Regions from separate parts of the Nonomuraea sp. NPDC049725 genome, predicted to be linked through region 2. Evidence: riboswitches for the same ligand, from Rfam matches in the RefSeq annotation. Region 2 holds a riboswitch; the other holds the start of a gene.
What was found. Region 2 has a riboswitch for glycine ahead of gcvP (aminomethyl-transferring glycine dehydrogenase). Riboswitches for the same ligand answer to the same signal wherever they lie in the genome.
Positions count from the first base shown of each region.

Region 1: another riboswitch for glycine. It lies ahead of gcvT (glycine cleavage system aminomethyltransferase GcvT); the one in region 2 lies ahead of gcvP (aminomethyl-transferring glycine dehydrogenase).

Region 1 covers NZ_JBFANJ010000017.1:168,958-184,702, forward strand. Annotated here, with positions in the region: gene AB0J53_RS35610 (FCD domain-containing protein) at 1-693, opposite strand, end outside; gene AB0J53_RS35615 (glutamine synthetase family protein) at 769-2,139, shown strand; gene AB0J53_RS35620 (aldehyde dehydrogenase family protein) at 2,142-3,485, shown strand; gene AB0J53_RS35625 (3-oxoacyl-ACP reductase) at 3,489-4,253, shown strand; gene AB0J53_RS35630 (gamma-glutamyl-gamma-aminobutyrate hydrolase family protein) at 4,250-4,942, shown strand; gene AB0J53_RS35635 (LysR family transcriptional regulator) at 4,985-5,956, shown strand; gene AB0J53_RS35640 (M4 family metallopeptidase) at 6,057-8,369, shown strand; gene AB0J53_RS35645 (M28 family peptidase) at 8,434-9,807, shown strand; gene AB0J53_RS35650 (hypothetical protein) at 9,869-10,702, opposite strand; glycine riboswitch at 10,795-10,892, shown strand; gene gcvT (glycine cleavage system aminomethyltransferase GcvT) at 11,023-12,108, shown strand; gene gcvH (glycine cleavage system protein GcvH) at 12,105-12,494, shown strand; gene AB0J53_RS35665 (L-serine ammonia-lyase) at 12,547-13,923, shown strand; gene AB0J53_RS35670 (hypothetical protein) at 13,948-14,448, opposite strand; gene AB0J53_RS35675 (DUF6286 domain-containing protein) at 14,448-15,047, opposite strand; gene AB0J53_RS35680 (amino acid deaminase/aldolase) at 15,213-15,745, shown strand, end outside.
Region 2 covers NZ_JBFANJ010000013.1:89,497-105,241, reverse strand. Annotated here, with positions in the region: gene AB0J53_RS30845 (mannose-1-phosphate guanyltransferase) at 1-1,626, shown strand, start outside; gene AB0J53_RS30840 (FHA domain-containing protein) at 1,864-2,376, shown strand; gene AB0J53_RS30835 (MerR family transcriptional regulator) at 2,400-3,026, shown strand; gene AB0J53_RS30830 (bifunctional nuclease family protein) at 3,133-3,603, shown strand; gene AB0J53_RS30825 (MerR family transcriptional regulator) at 3,751-4,371, shown strand; glycine riboswitch at 4,534-4,626, shown strand; gene gcvP (aminomethyl-transferring glycine dehydrogenase) at 4,793-7,612, shown strand; gene AB0J53_RS30815 (tetratricopeptide repeat protein) at 7,751-8,584, shown strand; gene AB0J53_RS30810 (hypothetical protein) at 8,728-9,084, opposite strand; gene AB0J53_RS30805 (alpha/beta family hydrolase) at 9,167-9,760, shown strand; gene AB0J53_RS30800 (DUF5999 family protein) at 9,810-10,007, opposite strand; gene AB0J53_RS30795 (TetR/AcrR family transcriptional regulator C-terminal domain-containing protein) at 10,206-10,766, opposite strand; gene AB0J53_RS30790 (hypothetical protein) at 10,897-11,295, shown strand; gene AB0J53_RS30785 (RNA polymerase sigma factor) at 11,359-12,672, opposite strand; gene AB0J53_RS30780 (hypothetical protein) at 12,825-13,169, opposite strand; gene AB0J53_RS30775 (AMP-binding protein) at 13,216-14,361, opposite strand; gene AB0J53_RS30770 (o-succinylbenzoate synthase) at 14,410-15,336, shown strand; gene menD (2-succinyl-5-enolpyruvyl-6-hydroxy-3-cyclohexene-1-carboxylic-acid synthase) at 15,333-15,745, shown strand, end outside.

The sequences.
Region 1 (15,745 bases), on a different contig from region 2:
CTCCAGGTGTTCGGCGACCGCCCGGCGGGCCGCGTCCGGGTCGCCGGCGACGACGGCGGCCACGATGGCGCGGTGCTGCGTGGCGGCGTGGTCGAGGTTGACCTGGAGCATCGGGATGGCGTTGAGCAGGTCGGAGACGCGCAGCCGGGCGTCGGCGCAGGCAGCGGCCAGCAGCGGGGAGCCGGTCAGCTCGGCGATCGACAGGTGGAAGGCGGTGTCGAGGCGCCGGTAGTCCTCCAGCGAGGCCGCGTTCAGGTCGGCCAGGCGGCGTTCCAGCACGGCGCGCCGGTCGGCGGTGAGCGGGGTCCCGGCGAGCACCTGGGCGGCGCCGCACTCGACGGCCATGCGGAAGGTGAGCGCGTCGGTCAGGTCGGCGGTGCCCATGTCGGCGACGACGCGGCGCAGGTCGCCGTCGGCGGGCCGGGGCGGCACGTAGGTGACGAACGCCCCGCCGTAACGGCCGCGCCGCACGTCGAGGTAGCCGGCCTCCTGGAGGGCGCGGATGGCCTCGCGCAGCGTGACGCGGCTGATGCCGAGCCGGACCGCCAGCTCGCGCTCGGGCGGCAGTTTCTCGCCCGGGGCGACCACGCCGAGTTTGATCGCCTGCAGGAGCCGTTCCACGGTTTCCTCGAAGGCGTTGCCGGCCCGCACCGGGCGCAGCACCGTCATCAAACGCGCCGACTCGTCCAACATGTCCTCAGGTCTTGACAGATGATCCCGCTATACACATCAATGGTCTGAGACTAGCCCAATCAACGGGAAAGCGGGATGGGCGTGAACGAGCGGGCCGGGTTCCTCGCCGTTGGCGAGCTGCGGGACGAGGTGGCCGCGGGGCGGATCGACACGGTCCTGCTCGCCGTCGCCGACATGCAGGGCAGGCTCCAGGGCAAGCGGCTGTCGGCCCGCTACTTCCTGGACGAGGTGCTCCACCACGGCTCCGAGGGCTGCAACTACCTGCTCGCCGTGGACGTCGACATGAACACCGTCGCCGGCTACGCGATGTCGTCCTGGGAGCGCGGCTACGGCGACTTCGTGATGAAGCCCGACCTGTCGACGCTCAGGCGGGTCCCCTGGCAGGAGGGCACCGCCATGCTGATGGCGGACCTGGCCTGGGAGGGCGGCGCCGACGTGACGGCCTCGCCGCGCCAGATCCTGCGCGCACAGCTCGCCCGCCTGGCCGAGCGCGGCCTGTGCGCCCAGGTGGGCACCGAGCTGGAGTTCGTCGTCTACGACGACACCTACGAGGACGCGTGGCGGCGCGCCTACCGCGACCTGACGCCCGCCAACCTCTACAACATCGACTACTCCCTGCTCGGCACCGCCCGCGTGGAGCCGCTGCTGCGCCGGATCAGGCTCGGCATGGAGGGCGCCGGCCTGTACGTCGAGTCGGCCAAGGGCGAGTGCAACCTGGGCCAGCACGAGATCGCCTTCCGCTACGCCGAGGCGCTCGTCACCTGCGACAACCACGCCATCTACAAGAACGGCGCCAAGGAGATCGCCGCCCAGGAGGGCAAGGCGATCACGTTCATGGCCAAGCCGAACCAGCGCGAGGGCAACTCCTGCCACATCCACCTGTCGCTGCGCGGCCTCGACGGCGAGCTCGTCATGGCGGGCGCGGGCCCGCACGGGCTGTCGCAGCTCGGCCGCGCGTTCGTCGCCGGTCAGCTCGCCTGCCTGCGCGAGCTCACCCTCATGTACGCGCCCAACGTCAACTCCTACAAGCGCTTCGTGCCCGGCAGCTTCGCGCCCACGGCCGTCAAGTGGGGCGTGGACAACCGGACCTGCGCGCTGCGCCTGGTGGGCCACGGGCCGTCGCTGCGGATCGAGAACCGGGTGCCGGGCGGCGACGTGAACCCGTACCTGGCGGTGGCGGCGATGGTGGCGGCGGGGCTGCACGGGATCGACGGCGGGCTGGAGCTGGAGGAGGCGTTCGAGGGCAACGCCTACGCCTCCGGCGCGCAGACGGTGCCCGCCACGCTGCGGGACGCGCTGGCGCTGTTCGAGGGGTCCAAGCCGGCCAGGGAGGCGTTCGGCGAGGACGTGGTGGCGCACTACGCGAACAACGCCCGGGTGGAGCTGGCCGCCTTCGACGCGGCGGTGACCGATTGGGAGCTGTTCCGAGGTTTCGAGCGGATGTGAGCATGCGGATCATCAATCCGGCGACCGAAGAGGTCGTCGCCGAGGTCGAGTTCGCCGGGGCCGCCGAGGTGGACCTGGCCGTGGAGCGTGCCAGGAAGGCGCAGGCGGCCTGGCGTGAGGTCGCGCCGGGAGACCGGGCGCGGCTGCTGCGCGCGTTCGCGGACGTGGTGGACGCGCACGCCGAGGAGCTGGCGCTGCTGGAGGTGGCCAACTCCGGCCACCCGATCGGCAACGCCCGCTGGGAGGCGGGGGCCGTCCGCGACGTGCTGCACTTCTACGCCGCCGCGCCGGAGCGCAACCACGGCAAGCAGATCCCGGTGGCGGGCGGCGTGGACGTGACGTTCCAGGAGCCGCTGGGCGTGGTGGGCGTGATCGTGCCGTGGAACTTCCCGATGCTGATCATGAGCTGGGGCGTCGCCCCGGCGCTGGCGGCGGGCAACACGGTGATCGTCAAGCCGGCCGAGTGGACGCCGCTGACGGCGCTGCGGCTGGCCGAGCTGGCGCTGGCGGCGGGGCTGCCCGAGGGCGTGCTCCAGGTGCTGCCGGGGGCGGGCGAGGTCGCGGGCGCCCGGCTGGTCGAGCACCCGGACGTGGCCAAGATCGTGTTCACCGGCTCGACCGAGGTGGGCAAGGAGATCGCCGCCAAGGCGGCGCGCCATGTCAAGCGCCTCACGCTGGAGCTGGGCGGCAAATCCGCGAACATCATCTTCGCCGACGCCGACGTGGAGAAGGCCGCCGCCGCCGCGCCGTACGCCGTCTTCGACAACTCCGGCCAGGACTGCTGCGCCCGCTCCCGCGTCCTGGTCCAGGCCGAGGTGTACGACGAGTTCCTGGAGCGCCTGTCCCGGGCCGTGCTCGCCGTGCGCGTGGGCGACCCGCTCGACCCGGCCACCGAGATGGGCCCGCTCATCAGCGCCGAGCACCTGGCCAGGGTCAGCGGCTTCGTCGAGGCCGAGCCGTACCTTCAGGGCTCCTGCCCGCAGGGCAAGGGCTTCTGGTTCCCGCCGACGGTGCTGACGCCGGCGGTGACGGACCGGGCGTTCACCGAGGAGATCTTCGGCCCGGTGGTGTCGGTCGTCCCGTTCGCCGACGAGGCCGAGGCGGTGCGCGTCGCCAACGACACCCGCTACGGCCTGAGCGGCTCCATCTGGACCCGCGACGTCGGCCGGGCGCTGCGCGTGGCCAGGGCGGTCGAGGCGGGCACACTGTCGGTGAACTCCAACTCGTCCGTACGCCACTGGACCCCGTTCGGCGGCTTCAAGCAGTCGGGGCTGGGCCGCGAGCTGGGCCCCGACGCCCTGACGGCCTTCACCGAGACCAAGAACGTCTTCATATCCACGGAGTAGCGCATGCAGCGTTTGCAGGACCGCGTCGCCGTCATCACCGGGGCGGGCAGCGGCATCGGCCTGGCCACCGCGCGCCGGTTCGCCCAGGAGGGCGCCCGCGTGGTGTGCGCCGACATCGACGAGGAGGCGGGCGTCAAGGCCGCGGCCGAGGTCGGCGGCCTGTTCGTCAAGGCGGACGTGACCAGCGAGGAGGACGTCGAGCGGCTGTTCCGCACGGCGTTCGAGACCTACGGCAGCGTGGACGTCGCGTTCAACAACGCGGGCATCTCGCCGCCGGACGACGACTCCATCCTGGAGACCGGCCTCGACGCCTGGCGCCGGGTCCAGGAGGTCAACCTGACCAGCGTCTACCTGTGCTGCAAGCACGCCCTGGAGTACATGCGCCGCCAGGGCAAGGGCTCGATCATCAACACGGCCTCGTTCGTCGCGGTGATGGGCTCGGCCACCTCGCAGATCTCCTACACCGCCTCCAAGGGCGGGGTGCTGTCGATGTCGCGCGAGCTCGGCGTCCAGTTCGCCCGCGAGGGCATCCGGGTCAACGCGCTGTGCCCGGGGCCGGTCAACACGCCGCTGCTCCAGGAGCTGTTCGCCAAGGACCCGGAGCGCGCCCAGCGCCGCCTGGTGCACGTGCCGATCGGGCGCTTCGCCGAGGCGTCGGAGATCGCGGCCGCGGTGGCCTTCCTGGCCAGCGACGACGCCTCGTTCATCACCGCGTCGCAGTTCCTGGTCGACGGCGGCATCTCCGGCGCGTACGTGACGCCGCTGTGAGCCGTCCGGTCATCGGCGTCACCTGCTACGTCGAGCCCGCGCGCTACACGGTGTGGGAGACGACGGCGGCGCTGCTGCCGTACGCGTACGTGGAGCAGATCGCGCGGGCGGGCGGCCAGCCGGTCGTGCTGCCGCCCGCCGGCGCGCCCGCCGAGCTGGTCACGCGGCTGGACGGGCTGATCGTGGCGGGCGGCGGCGACATCGCCCCGGCGCGCTACGGCGCGCCGCGGGACGAGCGGACAGGATACGTACGGGAGTTCCGCGACGAGGCGGAGTTCGCGCTGCTGTCGGCGGCGCTGGATGCCGGGCTGCCGTTCCTGGGCGTGTGCCGGGGGCTCCAGGTGCTGAACGTGGCGCTCGGCGGCACGCTCCACCAGCATCTGCCGGACGTCGTCGGGCACACCGGCCACTCCCCCGCGCCGGGCGCGTTCGGGTGGTCGCCGGTCCGGCCGGTGGCGGGCAGCCGGGTGGCGAAGGCGCTCGGCGACGGCCCGGTGGACGTGCCGCACTACCACCACCAGGCCGTGGACCGCCTGGCGGCCGGGCTGGCGGTGACGGCCACGGCGGACGACGGCACGGTCGAGGCCGTCGAACTGGACTCCCACCCGTTCGCCGTGGCGGTCCAGTGGCACCCGGAGGCGGCCACGGGATGCGAGCTGTTCGAGGCTCTGGTCGCGGCCTGTCCCTGATTGGGCCTTACTGGAAAGCTTCTTTACTTTTAAGCTCGAAGCGTGGAACTCGAGGTGCGCCACCTCCGGGTGCTGTGCGCGATCGCCGACACCGGCAGCATTTCCCGCGCCGCCGGCGCCCTGGGGATGTCCCAGCCCGCCCTGGCCGCCCAGCTCCAGCGGATCGAACGGCGCCTCGGCGGCACGCTGTTCGAGCGCGGGCCGGACGGCGCGACGCCCACCCCGCTCGGCGCGTGGCTGCTGGTCAGGTCGCGGTCGCTGCTGCCCGCCTTCGAGGAACTGGAACGCGACACCCTGCGCCGCGCCGAGGCCGCCGGGCACGCCCGCATCCGGGTCGGCTGCGCGCCCACCCGGCTGGCGATCTACGTGGCCAAGAGCCTGCGCACGCTGCTCCCCGACGCCGACGTCAGCCTGCGCACCGAGCAGTCGCTGGACCCGCTGCCCGGCCTGCTGGCCGCCGAGCGGATCGAGCTGGCCACGCTGGACGACTACCCGGGGCACGAGCTGTCGCCGCCGCAGGGCGCGGTCTACGCGGTGGTCGCCACCGAGCCGCTGTTCGTGGGCCTGGCACACGACCACCCGCTGGCCGCGCAGGAGGAGGTGGAGCTGGCCGACCTGGCGGACGCCGACTGGGCGCTGCCGCCGCTGATCGAGGCGGGCCCGCGCGAGCACTTCTGGGCCGCCTGCGCCGAGCGCGGCTTCGAGCCCCGCATGTCCTACGGCGTCAACCTCGACGTGGCGCTCGACCTGATCTCCGAGGACCGGTGCGTCGGCCTCTTCCAGGCGACCGCGCCGCCCCGGGGCCGGGTCACGCTGCGCCCGCTGGCCGGGACCCCGCTGCGCTTCCGGCACCTGCTGGGCTGGTCGGCCCGCGGCCCGCTCGCCGCGACCGCGGCCGACCTGGTCCACGCCGTGCGGAAGACGTACTGGGCGGAGTCGGTGCGGGCGCCCGCCTATCGGACCTGGTTGAAGCGCCACGGGCCACTTGATCATGGCCATAGCGTGACGTTATAGGAAAATGTTGGGTACCAGTTTTCGTACTGGCGGTGGCATGGTTTGAGTGACCCCAGCCGGCCGGGGCTCTTCCACTCCACACCCCCGTAGGAGCCAGAGAGTGAACCCCAGACTCAGGTTGGGGGCTGCCGCCACGCTCGCGTTAGCCCTGATCACCAGCACGCTCGCGGGCGCCACCAGCGCCCAGGCGATGCAGGTGGCCGATCCCCCCGGTCCGGACGAACGCCGCAACGCGCTCACCACCGCGACCAGCCTCATGCTCGCCGAGCCGGCGGCGCTCAAGGCGGCGGCGCAGGACGAGTTCACGCTCTCGTCCGCCGTCACCGGCGTGCGCGGCCTGCAGTTCCTCACCTACTCCCGGACCCACCAGGGCCTGCCCGTCTACGGCGGCGACGTCGTCGTGGGCACCGACGAGTCCGGCGCGGTCGTCAACACGGTCACCACCGGCCAGCGCGCCACCATCGACGTGAGCGTCAAGGCCCGCGTCACCGCGGCCGCCGCGGCCGTCGCCGCCAGGAAGCACCTCGGCACCGAGGCGGCCAGCGTCGCCACGCCGAAGCTCGTCGTACACGCCGCCACCGCGACGCCGAAGCTCACCTGGGAGGTCGTCGTCACCGCCGCCGACCGCCCGAGCATCCTCCACGTGTTCGTGGACGCGCGCACCGGCAAGGTCGTCGACTCCTGGGACGAGGTCAGGGCGGGCACCGGCAACGGCCACCACGTCGGCAACGTCTCCATCGACACGACGCCGTCCTACACGATGCGCGACCCGAACCGTCCCGGCGTGCAGTGCGGCGGGCAGAACGGCCAGCCGTTCACCAAGACCACCGACACCTGGGGCAACGGCAGCGGCACCAACATGGAGACCGCCTGCGTGGACGCCCTCTACGGCGCCCAGAAGCAGTGGGACATGATGCGCGAGTGGCTCGGCCGCAACGGCGTCAACGGCTCGGGCGGCGGCTACCCGGCGCGCGTGGGCCTGTCGGCGGTCAACGCCTACTGGTACGGCTCCTACGCCAACTTCGGCCGCAACCAGGCCGGCAGCTCCCAGCTCACCTCCATCGACGTGGTCGCCCACGAGTTCGGGCACGGCGTCTTCCAGTTCTCCGGCGGCGGCGGCGCCGGCAGCGGCAACGAGGCCGGCGGCCTGAACGAGTCGACCGGCGACATCTTCGGCGCCCTGACCGAGGCGTACGCGAACAACGCCAGCGACCCGGCCGACTACCTGGTCGGCGAGAAGGTCAACCTGGCCGGCAACGGCCCGATCCGCAACATGTACAACCCGCAGGCGCTCAACCACCCCAACTGCTACAGCGCCCAGATCCCGAACACCGAGGTGCACGCCGCGGCCGGGCCCCAGAACCACTGGTTCTACCTGGTCGCCGAGGGCACCAACCCGGCGGGCAAGCCCGCCAGCACCCGCTGTGACGGCGGCGGCGCGATCACCGGCATCGGCATCCGCAAGGCCGGCGAGATCTTCATGACCGGCCTCAACGCCAAGACGCAGCCGTGGACGCACGCCAAGGCCCGCGTCGCCACGCTGAACGCCGCAAGGACGCTCTACACCGGCTGCGCCGAGTACAACGTCGTCAAGGCCGCCTGGGACGGCATCAACGTCCGCCCGCAGGCCGGCGAGCAGCCCTGCAACCAGGGCAACGAGTTCTCGATGACGCTGAACCCCGCCTCCGGCAGCACGCAGCCGGGCGGCACGGCCACCACGACCGTCGGCACCACCGTGACCAGCGGCTCCGCGCAGTCGATCACGCTGCGGGCGAGCGGCCTGCCCTCGGGCGTCACCGCCTCCTTCAGCCCGGCCACCATCCAGGCCGGCCAGAGCTCCACGCTCACGCTGACCACCTCCGCCAACAGCCCGCAGGGCGCCCACGCGATCACCGTGACGGCCGACGGCGCCGACGTGGACCGGACCGCGACCTACAACCTGCAGCTCGGCGAGGTCGCCGACGACTTCTCCGTCACCGTGACCCCGTCCTCGGCGTCGGTGCAGCCGGGCAGCTCCGCCACGACCACGCTGGCCACCCAGATCACCTCGGGCGACGCGCAGAGCGTCGCGCTGACGGCGAGCGGCGCGCCCGCCGGCGTCACCGTGACCTTCAGCCCGCAGACGATCAACTCCGGCCAGTCGTCCACGGTCACGGTCGCCACCACGGCGAGCGTCACGCCGGGCACGTACCCGATCACGCTGAACGCCGACGGCGCCAGCGTCGACCGCACGGCCACGTTCACCCTGACGGTGGGCAGTGACCAGGGCGGCGACGCCTGGGCGCCGTGGACCCCGTACGCGGCCGGGGACGTCGTCACCCACCAGGGTTCCAGCTACCGATGCCTCCAGGCGCACACCAGCCTCCCCGGCTGGGAGCCGAACCTGGTGCCTGCTCTCTGGCAGCGGATCTGACCCCTCAAGACCGGGCGGCCACGCCGGGGTGGCCGCCCCCCTTTTCTCAGACAGGCGGGACACCGTGAAACTCACCTTGGGCGCAGTCGCGACGCTCGCGCTGACGCTGACCTTCTTACAGCCGCAGACGGCCAACGCCGTCGCGGAGACCGCCCCGGACATCCCGATCTCCAACGTGACGGCGCATCTGGCCCAGTTCCAGCAGATCGCCAACGCCAACGGAGGCAATCGGGCCTCGGGCCGGCCGGGCTTCACCGCCTCGCTGAATTACATCAGGGGCAAGCTCGACGCGGCCGGGTACACCACCCGGGTGCAGAGCTTCAGCGGCGGCAGCAATCTGATCGCCGATTGGCGAGGCGGTCCGGCCGGCCCGGTTCTCATGCTCGGCGCGCACCTCGACGGCGTCAGCGCCGGAGCGGCCATCAACGACAACGCCTCGGGCTCCGGGGCGCTGCTGGAGGTCGCGCTCACGCTGGCCGCCAGGAACCCGACGCTCACCAAGCACGTGCGTTTCGGCTGGTGGGGCGCGGAGGAGCAGGGCCTCGTCGGCTCCCGCTACTACGTGCAGAACGGCGGCGCCCAGGGCGTCGAGGCGTACCTGAACTTCGACATGATCTCCTCCAGGAACGCCGGCTACTTCGTCTACGACGACGACGCCACGCTGCGGCAGGCGTTCACCGAGTACTTCACCTCCATCGGCGTCCAGCCGGACCCCGACCGCGAGGGTGACGGGCGCAGCGACCACGCCTCGTTCAAGAACGCCGGGGTGCGGGTCGGCGGCCTGGCCACCGGAGCGGGCGCGATCAAGACGGCGGCCCAGGCGGCCAAGTGGGGCGGCACCGCGAACGCGCCGTTCGACAGCTGCTACCACCGGGCGTGCGACACCTACCCGGCCAACGTCAACACCACCGCGCTCGACCGCAACACCGACGCCATCGCGCACGCGCTGTGGAAGCTCGCGGTCGGCTCGGAGAACCCGCCCGCCGACGACTACACGATCTCGGTGAACCCGGCGTCGGCGTCGGTCGACCCGGGCGGCACGGCCACCACGACCGTGAGCACCCAGGTCAGCTCCGGGCAGGCGCAGAGCGTCACGCTCTCGGCGAGCGGCGTGCCCGCCGGCGTCAGCGTCACGTTCAGCCCGGCGACGATCACCGCGGGCCAGTCGTCCACGGTCACGATCGCCACCACCGCCGGCACCGCGCCGGGCACCTACCCGATCGGCGTCAACGGCGACGGGGCGAGCGCCGACCGGTCGGCCTCGTTCTCGCTCACCGTGGCCGGCGACACGGGCGGCGGCACCTGGGTGGCGTACACCTCGTACGCGGCCGGGGACGTCGTCACCTACCAGGGCTCCAGCTACAGATGCCTGCAGGCGCACACCAGCCTGCCGGGCTGGGAGCCGACCAACGTGCCCGCGCTGTGGGCGCGCGTCTGATCCCTCCTGGACACCGCGTGCGGGCCGCCTCTGCCATGACCGGCCCGCACGCGGCCACCACCTAACCGACCGGCTTCAGGACGTCCTCCACCACGACGGCGTCCCCGTAGGCGGCCGCCAGGCGCTCGCGCTGCTCGGGGGTGGCCAGCCACATGGTCACCTCCACCCGGTTGCGCGTCTCGCTGGTGGCGGCCTCCAGCACGCCCTTCTCGTCCATGACCCGCTCCTGGATCCCGTAGAGCTCGGCCCGCGTCCGCTTCGCCCCGGTGACGCAGAGCGCGCCGCCCCACACCTCCCGGATCCACGCCTCCCGGCCTGACAGGTCGCCGGTGAAGGCCAGGTTCAGCACGACGTCGCGGGCGTGGTCCTCGCCCTCCTCCGGCGGGTCCGGGTCGAGCCGGTCGATCCACGCCCCGGCGAACTCCTTGGCCGATCCGGCCCTGGTGATGGCCTCGTTCATGGCGTCCTGCGTCGTCCTGGCCGGGTCGACCGGCTTCCAGCCGCCCTCGGGGGCGGGGCACGGCGTCCCGATGGGGTCCGGCCGGCTCGGTCCCCCTTCGGACGGGCGCGGCGGCTCGGTGAGCGTGAGCCGCTCGCCGTCCCAGGTGCCGGTGACCACGTACAGGCCCCAGCGGGTGCTCGCGGCCGACTCGTGGCGGACCTCGCTCCAGTCCCAGCCCACCACGCCGGGGCCGCCGCACTGGGGCGGCATCGACTCCAGCAGCGCGCGGCACATCTGCGGGCCGTGCGTCCCGTCCTCCAGCACGGTCACCGTCGCCGTGTAGCGCGGGGGCGGCCCGGTGGGCCCGGTGGCGCCGGTGGGCCCGGCGGGCGCGGCGCCGCCCTGGGCGCCGCAGGCCGCCAGGCCCACCGCCAGCGCGAGGAACGCGGTCATCCGTCTCATACCTCTACGACGGGTACGGCGTCCGCCCGGTTCAGGGCGCGACAACACCGCCGTCACCCCACTAGGCTTGCGGACATCACCGACGAAACCGTGCGGGAGAGCGCCCTGACAGCCGGTCAGGGCCCCTGAAGGAGCAAGCCCTCCCCGCGAACCTCTCAAGGCAAAGGACCGCACGGCCGAGGTGACCTCTGGAAAGCAGGCCGGTGGGCCTCGCCGAAGGTGAAAGTCCGGCAAAACCCGGGCGAAGCTCTCAGGCATCGATGACAGAGGGGGAGGATGCTGGCATCCGACTCTGCCCTGAGGTGCGACCCATGTCCCGACCGACACCGCTGCGAGACGTCCACGAGGCTCTCGGCGCCACGCTCACCGACTTCGCCGGCTGGCTGATGCCGCTGCGCTACGGCAGCGAGTCCGCCGAGCACAACGCGGTCCGCCAGGCGGCCGGGCTGTTCGACCTCTCCCACATGGGCGAGATCTTCGTGACCGGCCCGCAGGCCGCCGAGGCGCTGGACTACGCGCTCGTGGGCCACCTGTCGGCGCTGGCGACGGGCCGGGCCCGCTACACCATGATCGTGGACGAGCGCGGCGGCGTGCTCGACGACCTCATCGTCTACCGGCTCGGGGACGAGGAGTTCATGGTCGTGGCCAACGCCTCCAACTACCCGAAGGTCGACGCGGAGCTGAAGAACCGCGCCAAGTCGTACGACGCGGTGGTCGAGGACCGCTCCGAGCAGTACGCGCTGATCGCGGTGCAGGGCCCGCGCGCGCAGGAGATCCTGGCCACGCTCACCGACGCCGACCTGGCCGGGCTCAAGTACTACGCCGGTCTGCCCGGCGTCGTCGACGGGCGCCAGGCGCTCATCGCCCGCACCGGCTACACCGGCGAGGACGGCTTCGAGCTGTTCGTGGCCAACGAGGACGCCGTGCCGCTCTGGCACGCCCTGACGTCGGCCGGGGCGCCGTACGGGATCAAGCCCGCCGGTCTGTCCAGCCGCGACACGCTCCGCCTGGAGGCGGGCATGCCCCTGTACGGCAACGAGTTGAGCGCGGAGCTGACCCCGTTCGACGCGGGGCTGGGCAGGGTGGTGAAATTCGACAAGCCGGGCGACTTCGTCGGCAGGTCGGCGCTGGAGGCGGTCAAGGACACCGCCCCCGCGCGCCGGCTGGTCGGCCTGGTCGCACGGGGCCGCCGGGTGCCCCGCCACGGGTACCCGGTCACCAAGGACGGTGCCGTCGTCGGCGAGGTCACCAGCGGGGCGCCTTCCCAGACCCTGGGCAAGCCCATCGCGCTGGCGTACGTCGACACCGGGGTCAGTGAAGGTCTGGCCGTGGACATCCGGGGCAGCCAAGAACCTGTGGACCTGGTTGAGCTGCCCTTCTACAGGAGGAACAAGTGAGCAACATCCCTGACGACCTGAGCTACACCAAGGAGCACGAGTGGGTTGCCGGGATCGACGACGGGATCACCGTCACGATCGGCATCACGGCGTTCGCCGCCGAGGCTCTGGGTGACGTCGTCTTCGTGCAGCTCCCCGACGCCGGGTCGGTCATCGAGGCGGGCGACTCGGTCGGCGAGGTCGAGTCGACCAAGTCCGTGAGCGAGATCTACAGCCCGGTCGGCGGCGAGGTCGTCGAGATCAACCAGGCCCTGGTGGACGACCCGTCGCTGGCCAACAGCGACCCCTACGGCGACGGCTGGATGTTCCGGGTGCGCGTGGACGGCGACCCGAAGGACCTGCTGACGCCCGAGGAATACACCGCCCTCACCTCGGGCGACTCCTGACAGCACCGCCGGGGCCCGGTAGCGGGCCCCGGCCCTCCCGAAAGGCGCGTCAATGGCGATCAGCGTCTTCGACCTCTTCAAGGTCGGCATCGGCCCGTCCAGCTCCCACACGGGCGGCCCGATGGCGGCCGCGCACAAGTTCGCGCGCGGCCTGAACGACGACGGCCTGCTGGAGCGCACCGCGCGCGTCGAGGCCATCCTGTACGGCTCGCTCGGCCTCACCGGCAAGGGCCACGGCAGCGACAAGGCCGTCCTGCTCGGCCTGTCGGGCGAGAAGCCCGAGCTGGTGGACGTCGACAGCATCGACGAGCGGCTGGCCGCCATGCGCGACTCCGGCACCGTCACGCTGTACGGGGTCCGCGAGATCCCCTTCGTCGTGGGCCAGGACCTCGTCTTCGAGCGGAAGATCTCGCTGCCCGAGCACCCGAACGGCATGCGCTTCACCGCGTTCGACGAGTCGGGCGCCAAGCTGCGGGAGAAGGTCTACTTCTCCGTCGGCGGCGGCTTCGTCGTGGACGAGAAGGCCACCGGGGCCGACCGCATCAAGCCCGACGACACCGTGCTCCCCTACCCGTTCACCACGGCGGAGGAGCTGCTCAAGCACTGCTCCAACACCGGCCTGTCGATCTCCGCGCTCATGCTGGAGAACGAGAAGGCGTTCGGCCGCTCCGAGGCCGAGATCCGCGCCGGGATCCTGCACCTGTGGCAGGTCATGTCCGACTGCGTCCAGCGGGGCATCTCGCAGGAGGGCGTGCTGCCCGGCGGCCTGAAGGTCAAGCGCCGGGCCAACCGCCTGCACCGGCGGCTGCAGACCGAGTCGGCCGAGCGCGACCCGCTCCAGGCGATGGACTGGGTCTCCCTGTTCGCGCTGGCCGTCAACGAGGAGAACGCGGCCGGCGGCCGCATCGTCACCGCCCCGACCAACGGCGCGGCCGGCATCATCCCCGCCGTGCTGACCTACTACTCCCGCTTCACCCCCAACGCCGACGACGAGGGCGTGGTCCGCTTCCTCCTCACGGCCGCCGCGATCGGCGTGCTGTTCAAGGAGAACGCCTCCATCTCCGGGGCCGAGGTCGGCTGCCAGGGCGAGGTGGGCTCGGCCTGCTCGATGGCCTCCGCCGGCCTCACCGAGGTGCTGGGCGGAACCCCGGAGCAGGTGGAGAACGCGGCCGAGATCGGCATCGAGCACAACCTGGGCCTGACCTGCGACCCCATCGGCGGGCTGGTGCAGATCCCGTGCATCGAGCGCAACGCGGTGGCCTCCATCAAGGCCATCACCGCCGCCCGCATCGCGCTGCGCGGCGACGGACGCCACCACGTGTCGCTGGACAAGGCCATCAAGACGATGCGCGACACCGGGCGGGACATGCTCGACAAGTACAAGGAGACCTCGCGCGGCGGCCTCGCGGTCAACGTCATCGAGTGCTGAGCGCGCGGTGACCGGCGCGGTCGTTCAGCGCCGGACGTGGATGCGGACGACGGCGCCGAGGTCGTCGTCGCGCACCTCGCGGCGGATGCGGCTGACGATCTCGCGGTCCAGCTTGGCCACGACCGCGCCGACGTCCGTGGCGGCCGGGCAGGTCAGGCCGATGCGCAGCCTGGCCCCCTCGCCGACGACCCGCACCCCGGCCCTGGCCAGGCCGTCGACGTCCTTGAGCCCCACGCAGAGCATCGCCGTCCCGGTGCCCGACCGGGAGCCGTAGCGCCCCCAGCCCAGGCTCAGCAGCAGCCAGCGCAGCGTGACCAGGACGAGCACCAGCAGCACGAGCGCCACCACCCACAGCGCCCACGGCTGCTCGGCCAGCGCCCGCGCGGTGCGCTCCGGCAGCACCCTGGCCTTCGGCGGCAGCCCCGCCAGCTTGTCGTGGCCGCGCAGCCAGGCGTAGCCGCCCGCCACGAGCAGCACCGCGCCGACGACGGCCAGGCCGATCCGGTTGCCCGCGTACTGCCGCATCACAGCCCCCTCCTGCGCAGCCGCACCACGACCTCGCCCGCGGCCAGCGTGCCCACGCCCGCCAGGCGGTCGCCCACCGCGTTGCCGACCTGCCTGAGCATCGTGCCCGAGCTCTCCCCCTCGGTCACGACGGTGACCTCGATGCGCCGCCTGCGCAGCCGTACCTGGGCCCGGCGCACGCCGTCCACCTCCTGGGCGACGGCCCGCAGCGTACGGCGCAGGCCCGAGCGGGTGATGCCGATGACGATCAGCGGGTCGGTGGTCTCCACCGGGACCAGCCGGGAGCGGCCGGGCAGCAGCGCGAGCAGCAGCAGCACCGCGCCCGTGCCCGCCAGCGCCACCGCGACGGCGTCCAGCTCGCTCCAGGAGGAGGCGGACGCCAGCTCGGCGGCCTCGTTGACCGGCACCCAGCCGAGCGGCCGGCCCATCAGCGACGCCACCACCTCGGCGCAGGTCAGCCCGAGCGCGGCCGTCAGCACCAGGGCCACGGCCACCGCGGCGGGCGTGCGCGCGGGTCTGAGCACCCGGTTGGACCTGCGGAGCGGGGTGTCCTGCGCGGCGACGGCCGCACCGGGCAGGATCTGCTGGAGCGTGGTCATCACAACGACCAGAGGTACACGGGTCCCCGACCGGCTCGACCGCGCCCCCGCCGCCCGTTTGCAGGATCATTACGGGCCCGGCGATCAATGGGCGGATATGCCGTGGTTGCCCGCCGGGGGCGCGCACCCCTGCCGTGTCCGTTTTACCTGGATTACGCTGCCGGTATGGATGACCGCCAGCGCTACGACCGGGCCACGGCCGCTCTTGAGCCGCCGTTCGCGATCCTCGACCTGGAGGCGTTGCGCGCCAACGCCCGCAGCCTGGTGCGGCGGGCCGCCGGCAAGCCGATCCGCGTCGCCACCAAGTCGGTGCGCTCGCGGGCGGTGCTGGAGCGGGTGCTGGCCCTGGACGGGTTCCGCGGGCTGATGGCCTTCACGCTGCCCGAGGCGCTGTGGCTGGCGGAGCAGGGGTTCGGCGACATCCTGGTGGCCTATCCGACGGCCGACCGGCGGGCGCTGGCCGCGCTGGCGGGCTCGGCGGAGGCCGCGGCGGCGATCACGCTGACGGTGGACTCGGTGGAGCACCTGGCGTTCATGGACCATGCGGTGGCGGGGGTCCACCCACGCCACGAGATCCGGATATGTATGGACATCGACGCCGGGTTTGTGGCCTTTGGTGGGAAATTTCGGGCGGGGGCGCTCCGCTCCCCCATCCGCGAGCCCGACCAGGCCGCCGACCTGGCCGCCGCCATCGCCAA
Region 2 (15,745 bases):
GTGCGCGAGGGCGCGTTCCTGCACCGGGCGATCGTGCACGACAACGTCTACCTCGGCCCCGGCACCCACCTGCGCGGCTGCGTGATCGGCAAGAGCACCGACGTGATGAGCGGCGCCCGGATCGAGGAGAACGCGGTCGTCGGCGACGAGTGCGTCATCGAGCCCGAGGCGTACGTCTCCAGCGGGGTGCGGGTCTACCCGTTCAAGACCATCGAGGCGGGCGCGGTCGTCAACACGAGCGTCATCTGGGAGTCGCGCGGCCAGCGCAGCCTGTTCGGGCCGCGCGGCGTCAGCGGGCTGGTCAACGTGGAGATCACCCCCGAGCTGTGCGTGCGGCTGGCCAGCGCGTACGCGACCACGCTCAGCAAGGGCGCGAACGTCGTCACCTCGCGCGACTCCTCGCTGGCCGCGCGGGCGCTGAAGCGGGCGGTGATCGGCGCGCTGACCGCCAGCGCCATCAACGTGCTGGACCTGGAGGCCGCCCCGCTGCCCGTGGCCCGCTTCCACGCCACCCGGGGCACGGCGGCGGGCGGCATCGCGATCCGCACGACGGCCGGCGACCCGCAGAGCGTCGACATCGTCATCATGGACGACCGGGGCGCCGACCTGCCCCCGGCCGCGCAGCGCAAACTGGAGCGGGTCTTCTCCCGGCAGGAGTTCCGCCGCGCCTTCCCCGGCGAGATCGCCGAGCTCACCTACCCGGCCAGGGCCGTCGAGGACTACGCGCACGAGCTGCTGCGCCGGGTGGACATGACGGGCGTACGGGACATGAAGGTGGTCGTCGACTGCGCGGGCGGCACCTCGTCGCTGGTGCTGCCCCGGCTGCTGGGCCGGGCCGGGATCGAGGTGCTGACGGTCAACGCCGTCCTGGACGACCTGTCGCCCACGGAGACGATCGCCGAGCGCCGCCGTGACCTGCAACGCCTCTCCGAGCTCGTCAGCTCCTCCAGGGCGGCCTTCGGGGTCCGCTTCGACCCCGTGGGGGAGCGCATCGCGCTGGTGGACGAGATGGGCCAGCTCATCGGCGAGGAACGGGCCCTGCTCGTGGTGCTCGACCTGGTGGCCGCCGAGCGGCGCGGCGGGCGGGTGGCGCTGCCCGTCACCACCACCCGCGTCGCCGAGCAGGTGTGCCGCTTCCACGGCGTCGAGGTGGAGTGGACCTCGACCGCCGTGGACGCCCTCACCTCGGCCGCCGCCGGGCCCGGCATGATCTTCGCGGCCGACGGCCGGGGCGGCTTCGTGGTGCCGGAGTTCAGCCCGGCGCTCGACGGCCTGGCCGTGTTCATGCGCCTGCTCGGCCTGGTCGCGCGCACCCGGCTCTCGCTCAGCCAGATCGACGCCCGCATCCCCGAGGTCAACCTGCTCAGGCGGGCGATCCCGACGCAGTGGGCGGTCAAGGGCGCGGTCATGCGCTCGGTCATCGAGGCCGCCGAGGCCGCCCGCGACGGCCACCGCGTCGACACCACCGACGGCGTGCGGGTGGCGGGGGAGGACGGGAGCTGGGTGCTCATCCTGCCCGCGGCCACCGAGCCGGTCACCCACCTGTGGGCCGAGGCGGCCGACGTCGACACCGCGCAACTCCTCCTGGAGCGCTGGGCGCGCGTGGTGGAGCGGGCGAGCACCTGATCCCGGTGATTTGTCGGGATGGCGGGCAAGATCGTAATGTTGGAAAGGCGCGGCGGCATGGACCTTCGGGCGGGGGCGGCGGTAACTTTGTCAGCGTCCAGCCTGTCGTCCAGCGCCCCGCCTTGACCTTTGCCGCTGATCAGCGTAAGTTGCGGCATTCGCAAAATCTTGAGAGCGAAGCGAGGCGCGCCCCGAGCACCGTTGCCGCGTCTTCGCGGTAGGAGGCCGAGCCGATCGATGCCGAGCGTCTACTGCACGCAGTGCGGGCACGCCAACCCCGAGGATGCCCGTTTCTGTTCCCGTTGTGGGTCACCGTTGACCAGACCCGAGGTCTCAGGGGATACCACATCGACGATCTCCGTCGCGGGAATAGAGGCGTACGAGGCAGAGACCGGTGACATGCTGCTGGCCGAGCGGGCGCTGGTCGAGCAGCTTCCGCCCGGCACGGCGCTGCTGACCGTGACCAGGGGGCCCAACCAGGGCAGCCGTTTCAAACTCGACAAGGACCTCACCACCACCGGCCGCCATCCGGAGAGTGACATCTTCCTCGACGACATCACGGTCTCGCGCCGCCACGTCGAGTTCTACCGCCATCGCGGCGGCCAGTTCTCGGTGCGCGACGTGGGCAGCCTCAACGGCACCTACGTCAACCGCGAGCGCATCGAGGAGGTTCCGCTCCATTCAGGCGACGAGGTGCAGATCGGCAAGTTCCGGCTCCTGTTCCTGATGCGGACACCCGCCGGCACATGAGTTCGCAGGCGGCACGCTCGCACATGAGCATCGGGGAGGTGCTCGCCCTGCTGCAGGGCGAGTTCCCCGACGTCACCGTCTCCAAGATCCGGTTCCTGGAGGGCGAGGGGCTCATCGAGCCCGAGCGCACCCCGTCCGGCTTCCGCAAGTTCACCCACCTGCACGTCGAGCAGCTGCGCTACATCCTCACCGAGCAGCGCGACCACTATCTGCCGCTGCGGGTGATCAAGGACAAGATGGCGGAGGGCTTCGGCCGCCCGCGCGCCCTCCAGGACAAGCAGGAGGTCCGGCTCAGCCGCGCCGAGCTGCTGGAGGCCGCCGGGATCGACGAGGAGACGCTCACCGAGCTGGAGGACTACGGCCTGCTCGCGGCCAAGGCCAGGCGCTACGACGAGGACGCGCTGAAGGTGGCCCGCAGCGTCGGCGCGCTGGCCAGGTTCGGCCTGCACGCCCGCCATCTGCGGGCGGTCCGGGCGGCGGCCGAGCGCGAGGCGGGGCTGGTGGAGCAGACGGTGGCGCCGATCCTGAAACGCCGGGCGCCCGGCGCGATCGGGGAGGCCGACGAGACGGCCAGGGAGCTGTCGGCTCTGCTGCTCGACCTGCACGCGGCGCTGCTGCGCACGGGTGTGCGGAGCGTTCTGGGGCGATGAGCGGCCCGCGGGACATTCAGGGCTCCCCGGGTGTTACGTTGAATTGCAGAAGCGGACCAGCGATGACCTGTGCCGGGCCACCGGCCAGTCGAATATGGAGCAGCCCGTGTTGCAGATGGAGGTCGTGGGCGTTCGCGTAGAAATGCCTACAAATCAACCGATCGTCTTGCTCAAGGAGGCACACGGGGAGCGGTTCCTGCCGATCTGGATCGGCATGACCGAAGCGACGGCCATCGCCCTGGCCCAGGCGGAGGAGCCTCCCCCGCGGCCGCTCACCCATGACCTGTTCCGGGACGTGCTGAGCGCGCTCGGCGTGGGCCTGCGCGCGGTCAACATCGTCGCGCTGCGTGACGGCATCTTCTTCGCCGACCTCGTGTTCTCCAACGGGGTGGAGGTGAGCGCCCGGCCGTCCGACTCGATCGCGCTCGCCCTGCGCACCGGGGCCCGCATCTTCGCCAGCGAGGAGGTGGTCCAGGAGGCCGGCGTGATCATCCCGGACGACCAGGAGGACGAGGTGGAGAAGTTCAGGGAGTTCCTTGACACGATCTCTCCCGAGGACTTCGGCAGGGCGGGGTAGGTATTTCAGTGCATTTACGCTTCACGACGCGCCGAGCCGGATCGTTGACTGAGCATGGTCACGGTCCTACGGTGCAAGTGAAACCCGCGGTCGCCTTTTACGAACCCCCAGATCAGGCCGCGGGATGAGAGAAAGCCGGAGGTCCGCGTGGCGGTCAGCAGCGGCGAGGGAAAGACGGCCGGCCAGGAAGATCCGGTGCGGCGCGAGAGCGCGCGGCAGCGTGCCGGGGAGCAGGGTCTGCTCTTCGACGAGCAGCCCGCCAAGCTTCCCGACGACATCGGATACCGCGGGCCGACGGCCTGCGCGGCGGCCGGCATCACCTACAGGCAGCTTGACTACTGGGCGCGCACCGGACTGGTGGAGCCCACGATAAGAGCCGCCCAGGGCTCGGGATCGCAGCGGCTCTACAGCTTCCGCGACATCCTGGTCCTCAAGGTCGTCAAGCGGTTGCTCGACACGGGAGTCTCCCTCCAGCAGATACGCACCGCCGTGCAGCATCTGCGTGACCGCGGGGTCGCCGACCTCGCGCAGATCACGCTGATGAGCGACGGGGTCAGCGTCTACGAGTGCACCTCGGCCGACGAGGTGATCGACCTGCTCCAGGGCGGTCAGGGCGTGTTCGGCATCGCGCTCGGCCGGGTCTGGCGCGAGGTCGAGGGCTCCCTCGCGGAGCTGCCGGGGGAACGCGCGGCGGTCGCGGACACCGTCCCGGCCGAACATCCCGCTGACGAGCTGGCCCGGCGGCGCCGCGCACGGCGCACAGGGTGACCACGACGCACAGGTGACCGCGACCTACGGGTGAGCACGGGGCGACGGGGAACACCGGGTGACGGGAATCACCAGGTGACGGGGAGCGACTCTCCCGGCGTGCGCATCAGGCCGCCTGCGGTGGGGTTGCCGGACAAGGCGTAGTAATCTGGGACATGCTGTCGACCCCGTGCGGGAGAGACCCCGGCTGGCCCGGGGCGCCGAAGGAGCAACCCTCCCCGGAATCTCTCAGGCATCCCGTACCGCTCGGGTGAGGCAACTCTGGAAAGCAGGTGCGCCCGCCAGGCGCGCTTCACCGACGGTGCAAGCCCCGCCGGGGCGAAGCTCTCAGGTCGCGATGACTAGCGCGCGGTGACAGAGGGGGAGATCCGGCATTCGCCCGCGCCCAGCGCCGGTCTCCAAAGCCTCGGGAGGCATCTCCATGACAGATCTGTCAGCACCGCCGTTCTCGGCCCGGCACATCGGCCCGTCCGCGGCCGAGCAGCAGCGCATGCTCGAGGCCGTCGGCTTCGAATCGGTGGCGGACCTGGTCGCCGTCGCCGTCCCCGAGTCCATCAGGGCCAAGGACCGGCTCAAGCTGCCCGCCGCCGCGAGCGAGACCGAGGCGATCGCCGAGCTGCGCGCCCTGGCCGGTCGCAACCGCGTCCTCACCTCGATGATCGGCCTGGGCTACCACGACACGGTCACGCCCGCCGTCATCCGCCGCAACCTGCTGGAGAACCCGGGCTGGTACACCGCCTACACGCCCTACCAGCCGGAGATCTCGCAGGGCCGCCTGGAGGCGCTGCTCAACTTCCAGACCGTGGTGTCCGACCTCACCGGCCTCCCCGTCGCGGGCGCGTCCCTGCTGGACGAGGCCACCGCCGCGGCCGAGGCCATGACGCTGGCCCGGCGCGCCGGCAAGGCGAAGAGTGACGTGTTCGTCGTCGACGCCGACGCCCTCCCGCAGACCAAGGCGGTGCTGGCCACCCGCGCCGAGCCGCTCGGCATCACGCTCGTGGAGAGCGACCTGGAGGGCGAGCTGCCCGAGTGCTTCGGCGTGCTCGTGCAGTACCCCGGCGCCTCCGGCCGGCTGCGCGACTTCCGCGCCGTGGCCGGGCGGGCGCACGAGGCGGGCGCGCTCGTCGTGGCCGCCGCCGACCTGCTCGCGCTCACGCTGCTCGCCGCCCCCGGTGAGCTGGGCGCCGACATCGCGATCGGCTCCTCGCAGCGGTTCGGCGTGCCGTTCGGCTTCGGCGGCCCGCACGCCGCCTACATGTCCGTACGCGACGGGCTGCAGCGGCAGATGCCCGGCCGCCTCGTCGGGGTGTCGGTCGACGCCGACGGCGACCCCGCCTACCGGCTGGCCCTGCAGACCCGCGAGCAGCACATCCGCCGCGAGAAGGCCACCAGCAACATCTGCACCGCCCAGGTGCTCCTCGCCGTGATCGCCGGCATGTACGCCGTCTACCACGGCCCCGACGGGCTGCGCCGCATCGCCGCCCGCGTCCACCGCCACGCCGCCACCCTGGCCGAGGGGCTGCGCCGGGGCGGCGTCGAGGTGGTGCACGGCGAGTTCTTCGACACCGTGCTCGCCCGCGTGCCCGGCCGCGCCGCCGAGGTCGTGGCCGCCGCCGCCGAGCGCGGCGTCAACCTGTGGCAGGCCGGCGACGACCACGTCTCGATCTCCTGCGACGAGAAGACCGGCGCCGCCGAGCTGGCCGCCGTCTGGGCGGCGTTCGGCGTCGAGCCCGCCGGGGAGGCCGCCGACGCGCTGCCCGCCGCCCTGCTGCGCGAGTCCGACTACCTGACCCACCCGGTCTTCCACGAGCACCGCTCCGAGACCGCGATGCTGCGCTACCTGCGCAAGCTCCAGGACAAGGACATCGCGCTCGACCGCTCCATGATCCCGCTCGGCTCCTGCACGATGAAGCTGAACGCGACCACCGAGATGGAGCCCATCACCTGGCCCGAGTTCGCCGCGATCCACCCGTACGCGCCCGAGGCCCAGGCCGCCGGCTACCGCGAGCTGATCGAGACGCTGGAGGGCTGGCTGGCCGAGGTCACCGGCTACGACGCCGTCTCCATCCAGCCGAACGCCGGCTCCCAGGGCGAGTTCGCCGGGCTGCTGGCCATCCGCGCCTACCACCGGGCCAACGGCGACACCGAGCGCGACGTCTGCCTCATCCCGTCCTCGGCGCACGGCACCAACGCGGCCAGCGCCGTCATGGCCGGCATGCGGGTCGTCGTCGTGGCCTGCGACGACGACGGCAACGTCGACCTCGCCGACCTCGACGCCAAGATCGGCAAGCACCGCGACCGGCTCGCCGCGATCATGGTCACCTACCCGTCCACGCACGGCGTGTACGAGGAGAGCATCACCGAGGTGTGCGCCAAGGTGCACGAGGCCGGCGGCCAGGTGTACGTCGACGGCGCCAACCTCAACGCGCTCGTCGGCCTGGCCAAGCCGGGCGAGTTCGGCGCCGACGTGTCCCACCTCAACCTGCACAAGACGTTCTGCATCCCGCACGGCGGCGGCGGCCCCGGCGTCGGCCCCGTCGCGGTCCGCGGCCACCTGGCCGCCTACCTGCCCGGCCACCCGCTGCGCGACGGCAGCGCCGTCGGCCCCGTCTCCGCCGCCCCCTACGGCTCGGCCGGCATCCTGCCGATCTCGTGGGCCTACGTCCGGATGATGGGCGCCGAGGGCCTGACCGCCGCCACCGAGCAGGCCATCCTGTCGGCCAACTACCTGGCCAGGCGGCTCGCCCCGCACTACCCCGTCCTCTACACCGGGCGCGGCGGGCTGGTGGCCCACGAGTGCATCGTGGATTTGCGCCAGATCACCAAGGAGACCGGCGTCACCGTCGACGACGTGGCCAAGCGCCTCATCGACTACGGCTTCCACGCGCCGACCATGTCGTTCCCCGTCGCGGGCACGCTCATGATCGAGCCGACCGAGAGCGAGGACCTGAACGAGCTCGACCGGTTCGTCGACGCGATGATCGCCATCCGCGGCGAGATCGCCAAGGTGGCGTCCGGCGACTACGACAAGTCGGACAACCCGCTGCGCAACGCCCCGCACACCGCCGAGGCGGTCACCGCGGACGAGTGGCCGCACCCCTACACCCGGACCGAGGCCGCCTACCCGGTGCCCTCGCTGCGCGACGGCAAGTACTGGGTGCCGGTGCGCCGCATCGACCAGGCGTACGGGGACCGCAACCTGGTGTGCTCGTGCCCGCCGCTGGAGGCGTACGAGGACTGACCGGACCGTTCGGCCGCCCGGAGGACCCCGCCCGCGCAGGGCGGGGTTCTCCGCTTTCCAGGCCGGCTGGGTCAAGTGAGCAGACATGATCGTCAGAAGTGGTTAAGCTCGGTGCGATCGCCGCGCGAAGGAGCTCTCTTGACGTCCTCAGAGCTGCAGACCCCGCCCCTCGACACCGCTCGCCGGCTGGCCGAGCACGGTGACCTCGACGGCGCGGCGGCCATTCTCGCCGACCTCGCCGCCGCCGACGGGCCCGACGCCGCGCAGGCCGCCGTGGGGCTCGCCGTCGTCCTCGACGAGGCGGGCGACGTCGAGGGCGCCCGCGCCGCCGCCCGCGCCGCGCTCGCCACCGGCCATCCCGAGTTCGCCGCCCAGGCGGCCTGCCACCTGGCCCAGGGCTTCGAACGCGAGGGCCGCCTCGGCCAGGCCCGGGGCGCCTGGCAGGCCGTTCTCGGCGTCGGGACGCCCGCGTACGTGCCGCTGGCCCACCTGGCGCTCGCCCGGCTCGCCCTCGACGCCGACGACCCCGACGAGGCCGAGTCCGCCCTGCGCGCCGCCCTCGACACGGCGGGGCCCGCCGACGGTGAGCCGCGCGCCGGGGACGCCCCTGAGGGTGCGACCGGCGTGCGGATGCACGCCGTCCAGCAGCTCGCCGACCTGCTCATCGAGCGTGGCGACCCGGGGGAGGCCGCCGACCTGCTGCTCGACGCCCTCCGCGACGCCTCCGGTGACGACGCCGCCCGGCTGCGCGTCCAGCTCGGCATCGCCCACCTGGAGCTCGCGTGCGCCGAGTTCGCGGGCGCGGTCGAGGACGGCGGCGAGGCCCAGACGAGCGCGCTGGCGATCGAGCTGCTGGCCCGCACGCTGCCGCTGCGCGGCCGGGCCGACGACGCCGACCACGTGTGGGCGTACGGCCTGGACCACGAGGACGAGACGCTCGCCTCCGAGGTCCGCCTCCGCTACGACCGCTGACCCCACCCGCAGCGACCGGCAGCGGCAGCGCCTCCTGCGGCAGGCGGCCCCGCAGGGCGGCGGCCGGGCTCCTGGGGGTGGCCACGTCCCGCAGCGGCGGGTGGCTGGGGCGGTCCCGTGCGGCAGGGCCACGGGGGACGGGGTCAGGGGCGGCGGATGATGGCCGCGGCGGCGGCGACGTTGATGACGACGATGGCGATCCAGGTGATCAGCAGGCCCGCGATGCCCGCGCTGCCGGCCGCGATCGCCGTCAGGGGGATGCCGATGCCCATCGAGCCCAGCGCGACGGGGATGATGCCGGTGCCGCTGGACTTGTGCTTGGGCGGCTTGCGCGGGGCGACGCCCTGATACTGCAGCTCGGCGGCGACGCGGGCGGCGATCGTCGCGTCGATGCGCTCGACCAGCGAGTCGACCAGCGCGGCTTCGTATTCGGGCCCGAGGTCGCGGCGGGCGTCGAGCGTCGCCTGAAGATCTTCGCGCATGGGACTCGTCTCTCGCATGCTGGCCATCCTGCACTCCGGGCGGCGCGCCGTCATCAGACCTGAGAGCCATCTTCGCCTCATCCCCAGGTACGGTGCTGCCATGGAGATCATGACGGCGCGGGGCCCGGCGCGCGTCGAGATCGACGAGGCGGAGCGCGCCCGGGTGCTGCTGGTGCTGACGCACGGGTCGGCCGGGGGAGTCGACGCGCCCGACCTGCTGGCGGTGCGGGACGCGGCGCTGGGGGCGCGGGCGCACGTGGCCCGGGTGACGCAGGCGTTCCGGGTGGCGGGGGCGCGGGCGCCGGGGTCGGCGGAGCGGCAGGACGAGGCGTGGCTGACCGTGCTGGGGGAGCTGCGGGCGCGCTGGCCGGAGCTGCCGCTGGTGCAGGGCGGGCGGAGCAACGGCGCGCGGGTGGCGTGCCGGACCGCGAAGGCGGCGGGGGCGGCGGCGGTGGTGGCGCTGGCGTTCCCGTTGCACCCGCCGGGCAGGCCGGAGCGTTCCAGGGCGGAGGAGCTGCGAGGCGCCGGGGTCGACGTGCTGGTGGTGAACGGGGACCGGGATCCGTTCGGGGTGCCGGAGGCGGCGGACGCGGCGCGGCTGGTGGTGCTGCCCGGGGAGGGGCACGACCTGAAGAAGGACCCCGCCCGGGTGGGTGAGGTGGTGGCCGACTGGGTGAAGCTCTACTGGAGGTAGCCGGGGCCCCGGCCCGTGAGGGGCCGGTGGCCGCATGAGGAGCGTGCGGTCAGGCCGCGCCGACCATGGGTTCGGGCCGGTGCGGGGCGATGGCGGTGCCGCCAGGAAGGAGCTCCCCGGTGTCCTCGAACAGGACGACGCCGTTGCAGAGGAGGCTCCACCCCTGCTCGGGGTGGCAGGCCAGGGTGCGTGCGGCCTCGCGGTCGGGCGCCTCGGCAGACGGACAGGCCGGGTCGTGCGGGCACATCGGCGTGCCTCCGATATCTCGTGGGTGGCTCCCGGTGGGGGCGGGAGCGGCTCGGGTATTCGTTTCCAGCAAGTGTGCGACGTGTGTCACATGTTCCGACATAGTCCGTTAGGACGGTTGGAGGAGGATGCACTTTGGCGTGTGACCTTCGACACAGCGTGCCTTATGCAGGATAACGGTCCAAGCGAGACACGCACACTACGTTTCCAAGCCTCGGAGCAATGCGTCGAGACCGCGTTCGAAGTCGGCGTCGGCCCGTTCGTCGCGCCGGATCCACTCGTCCGCCTCGGGGTCGGCCCAGCCCGACTGCTGCACCTCGACCGCCACGCTGCCGAATACGAACGCCCGCAGCGACCGTACGGCGTCGGCCGCGTCGGGCAGGCCGGCGTCGGCGAGCTGGGAGATCTGCTCGCCGATGGCCACGGCGGTGCCGCCCTTGGGCGGCTTGGTGAGCGCCAGGGCCAGCACGCCCGGGTGGTCGCGCAGGACCTCCCGGCCGGCCCGGCACCACGCCCTGGCGGTCTCCTGCCAGGTGCCGGCGGGCTCCACCTGGACGGCGGTGACGTGCTCGGCCAGGGCGTCCATCAGCGCCTCCTTGCCGCGGGGCAGGTGGTGGTAGATGGCCATGGCCTCGACCTCCAGGGCGTCGCCCAGGCGGCGCATGGTGAGCCTGCGCAGGCCCTGAGTGTCGGCGATGTGCAGCGCGGCCTCGATGATCCGCTCGCGCGAGAGGGGGACGGGTGGTCGCTTGGCGGGCATGGAGATCATCTTACTATGTAAAGGGCGCCGGCCGGGAGACGTCCGGTTGCCGGGCGTGGCGCCGGACGGCGTACGCTTGTCGCTGGTAAGAGCCGACAGTGCTGACGACAGTGGTGAAGGGCAGAGTTCGATGGCGTTTTTCCGTCCGCGGGTCAGCCGCGAGGCCGAGGTCCGCTTCCACGCGGATGTGGAGATCTCCAAGAGCTACCCCGCGCTGCTCGACAAGGCCCGTGAGGCCGAGAGCACGCTGCGCGACCTGCGGGCCGCCGACGCCGACGACGTCGAGCTGATGGCCGCCGGGATCGCGTTCGACCAGGCGCTGACCGAGGCGCTGCGCGCGGCCGAGGCGGGCCAGCGGGCGACGTTCGGCGTCAAGGCCTACGACGACCGGATCGCCCGCCGCAAGGCCAAGGCGACGCCGGCCGGGGCCATGTGGACCGCAGAGGTGGAGCGGCTGCGCACGCTGCGCGAGAACAACCGCATGTGGGGCATCCCGCGCGTCCCCCGCCCGGTCCCGGCCGTCCGCTGACGCTTCCGCGGACATGAGAAAGCCCCGGCCGGGTGGCCGGGGCTTTTCCTGGTGGGTGGCCGCTCAGCTGGCCCAGTCGAGCAGCGGGCGCGTGTTGCTGGGGTGGCGCAGCTTCGACAGCGACTCCTTCTCCAGCTGCCGGATGCGCTCCCGGGTCAGGCCCATGTGCTTGCCGATCTCGTCGAGCGTGTGCGGCTTGCCGTCCACCAGGCCGAACCGCAGCGCCATGATCTTCGCCTCGCGCGGCGACAGGTTCTGCAGCACGCCCCGGAGCTGGTCGCCCAGGAGCTGGCGGTCGACGATCTCCGACGCCTCCGGCGAGTCGACGTCCTCGATGAGGTCGCCGATCGTGGTCTCGCCGTCCTCGCCGATGGTCGCGTTCAGCGAGATCGGCTGGCGGCTGGTGCGCAGCAGTTCCTCGATCTGGTCGGGCGTCTTGTCCAGCTCGACGGCCAGCTCCTCCGGCGTGGGCTCGCGGCCCAGCCGCTGGTGCATGTCACGCTCGATGCGCGACAGCTTGGAGAGCATCTCCAGCACGTGCACGGGCAGCCGGATGGTGCGGGCGGAGTCGGCGAAGCCGCGCTGGATGGCCTGCCGGATCCACCACATGGCGTAGGTGGAGAACTTGAAGCCCTTGGTGTAGTCGAACTTCTCCACGGCCCTGATGAGGCCCAGGTTGCCTTCCTGGACGACGTCCAGCAGGGACATGCCGCGGTCGGTGTACTTCTTGGCCACGGACACGACCAGCCGGAGGTTGGCCTCCAGCATGTGGTCCTTGGCGGCCTTGCCGTCCTCGACCACCATGAGCAGGTCGTCGCGGGCGGCGGGGGACAGGTCCTCGCCGATCTCCAGCTTGTACTCGGCGTACAGTCCGGCCTCGATGCGGCGGGCCAGGTCGACCTCCTGCGCGGCGGTGAGCAGCGTGCGGCGGCCGATCGACTTGAGGTAGGTGTGCACCGAGTCGCCCATGACCGACTGGTTGTCGTCCAGGTCGAGGGGCTCGCTCTCCAGCTCGGCCTCCTCGGCCTGCAGGACCAGCTCGTCGGGCACGTCCTCGTCGCCGGTTTTTGCGTTGGCGGCCCCGGAGTCGGTAGTCTCGGGACTCGAAGCCTTCTTCCTGGTGGAGCGCTTGGCGGCGGGCTTCCTGGCGGTCTTCCGGGCCTGGGCGGGCGCCTTGGCGGGCGGCTCGTCACCGGCGGCCAGACTCACCCCGGCATCGGTCAGCTCGCGCAGGATCGACCTGCCCTCGGCGGGGCTGATGCCCGCGTGGGCGAACGCGTCACGCAGGTCCGCGAGAGAGAGGTGACCCTGGGCTCGCCCTCGGTCAATCAGCTGCTCGAGGGTTGCGGGTGGGGTCGCCACGGCGGTTCGGGGCATGAGGACACCTCCTCCAACGGAGTGGAAGCGATTCTGGGCGTTTTGGGTGGGGCGGCCCGGCTCCGGCCGCACGACTCACCAGTATCAATAACGCCGATCCGCGCTATTTGTTCCCGAGGGGTGAAAAACGCCCAAAAGGGTGACCGGTGGCGCTATTCGGCCAGCTCGAACTCTCCCTGCCTGACCTCCGGCATGGGCATCGGGTTGGCCTCCTCCAGACGATCGTCCGTCCAGTAGCGGATGACCTCGTCGGGATCGGGGTTGACCTCGCTGGTCACCACGAGATCGTCGTCCGAGGGCCGCGCCGAGGGAAGCCCGGTCGGAGATGTGGACGGGGTGGGCTGCGCGGGCTGCACCACCGACTTCTCGATCACGGCCCGGGTCTGCCTGGCCTGGTCGAGCCTGCCCGCCGAGGCGGCCGCCGCGACGGAGACGCCACCGGCGACGATCACGCCGACGGCCACCGCGGATGCCCACATCTTGCGGGTCTGGTCCATGAACACTCCCTCCGTCTCTTCCCCACTATGACGCACGCACAAGTCATCAGGTTCCGGACTTGAGGCGGATCAGGTCGGTCTTCCCGTTCGCCAGCAGGGGCATGCTCGGCAGGAGCCGCAGGTCACGCGGCACGGCGTACGGCGGCAGCCGGTCGGCGCAGTAGGCCCGCAACTGGGCCAGCGTCGGCGGCGCGGCGGGGTCGGCGGGCACGACGGCGGCCACCACGAGCTCGCCCCACTCGGGGTCGGGGCGGCCCACCACGGCCACGTCGGCCACCCCGGGATGGGCGCCGATGACGGCGGCCACGGACGCGGCCGGCACCTTCTCGCCGCCGGTGTTGATGACGTCGTCGGCCCGGCCCAGCACGCGCAGCCGCCCGTCCGCCAGCTCGCCCAGGTCGGAGGTGACGAACCAGCCCCCGTCGAGCGGGCTCCCGGCACGGCCCCGGTAGCCGGAGAACAGCACCGGCCCGGACACCTCGATCCGCCCGTCCTCGCCGACCCGCACGTCCACGCCGTCGAGGGGCGCGCCGTCGTACACGCACCCGCCGCTCGTCTCGCTCATGCCGTACGTCGTCACCACCCGCGCGCCGAGCGCGGCGGCCTCGGCGAGCAGTCCCGGCCGGGGCGCGGCCCCGCCGAGCAGGACGGTGCGGAACCCCGACAGGTCGGCCCGCATCTCGACCAGCCGGTGGAGCTGGGTGGGCACCAGCGACACGTGGTCGGCGCCCGACTCCAGCACCGCCACCGGGTCGAAGCGCTCGTGCAGGATCGGCTCGCTCTCGCACAGCAGCGACCGGACGAGCACCTGGAGGCCGGAGACGTGGGAGACGGGCAGGCAGCACAGCCACCGCTCGCCCCTGGACGCGCCCAGGCGGCGCAGCGAGGCCGCCGCCGAGGCGCGCAGCGCGGCGGCGGAGAGCATCACGCCCTTGGGGGTCCCCGTGCTGCCGCTGGTGGCGATGACCACGGCCACGCCGGCAGGCACCCCGGCGCCGCCGGCGAGCCGCGCGCCGCCCGCGTGGGTGGGGCGCAGCGCCTCGACCGCGGCGGCCTCCTGGCCCGGGATCAGGGGCAGCACCGCGGGGCCGTCGCCGGACAGCGCGTCGCGGACCGCCGCGAACAGCCGCGGCCCGGCGGGCAGCGCGACCGCGTGCAGCGGGCGGTCCGGATGCGACGGGTTCCTCCACATGCTCGTAAGGTTAATGGCGTCAGATCGGGCAGCGGCGCAGGGAGGGTCGTGACGCGTTCTCCCGTGGTCTTCCGGATTCCGATGCGCACCAGGTTCCGGGGACAGACCGTCAGGGAAGGGGTGCTGCTGCACGGACCGGCGGGGTGGGGCGAGTTCTCGCCGTTCCCCGAGTACGGGCCGCGCGAGTGCGCCCGGTGGCTCGCGTGCGCGCGGGAGGCCGCCTTCGACGGCTGGCCCGCGCCGGTACGCGACGCGGTCCCGGTCAACGCCACCGTGCCGGCGGTCGGGCCGGAGCAGGCCCACGACCTCGTCCGGCGTTCCGGCTGCGGCACCGCGAAGGTCAAGGTGGCCGAGCCGGGGCAGCCGTTCTCGGCGGACGTGGCGCGGGTGGAGGCCGTGCGTGACGCGCTCGGCCCCTCGGGGCGGGTCCGGATCGACGCCAACGGCGCCTGGGACGTCGGCGAGGCCGTGCGGCGGCTCAAGGAGCTCGACCGCTTCGGGCTGGAGTACGCCGAGCAGCCGTGCGCCACGCTGGAGGAGCTGGCGGCCGTGCGGCGGGCCTGCGACGTGCCGATCGCGGCCGACGAGTCGATCCGCCGGGCCGAGGACCCGCTGCGGGTCAGGGCGGCGGAGGCCGCCGACATCGCGGTCGTCAAGGTGCAGCCCCTGGGAGGCGTGCGCGCGGCGCTGAGGGTAGTGGAGGCGTGCGGGCTGCCGGCGGTGGTGTCGAGCGCCGTGGAGACCTCCGTGGGGCTGGCCGCGGGCGTGGCGCTGGCGGCGGCGCTGCCGGAGCTGCCGTACGCGTGCGGGCTCGGCACGATGTCGCTGCTGTCGGGCGACGTGGTGGCCGATTCGCTCGTCCCCGAGGGCGGGATGCTGCCCGTACGCCGCCCGGATGTAAGTTTTGAGCATTTGTCGGATTTTGAGATTGATTGTCCGTCGTGGCTACGCCGGATGCAGGAGGCGTCACTGTGAACCCCGCTACCGCGCTGGCCACGGTCCTGGTCGACGAGCTGGTGCGCTGCGGCCTGACCGACGTGGTGATCGCGCCCGGCTCCCGCTCCGCCCCGCTCGCCCTCGCGCTGCACGCCGAGTCGCGCGTGCGGCTGCACGTGCGCATCGACGAGCGCTCGGCCTCGTTCCTGGCGCTGGGCCTGGCCAGGCGCTCCGAGCGGCCCGTCGCGCTGCTGTGCTCGTCCGGCACCGCCACGGCCAACTTCCACCCCGCCGTCATCGAGGCGAGCGAGTCGAACGTGCCGCTGCTCGTGCTCACCGCCGACCGCCCGCCCGAGCTGCGCGGCACCGGCGCCAACCAGACCATCGACCAGCTCAAGATGTACGGCACCGCGACCCGGTGGTTCGCCGAGGTCGGCGTGCCGGAGGA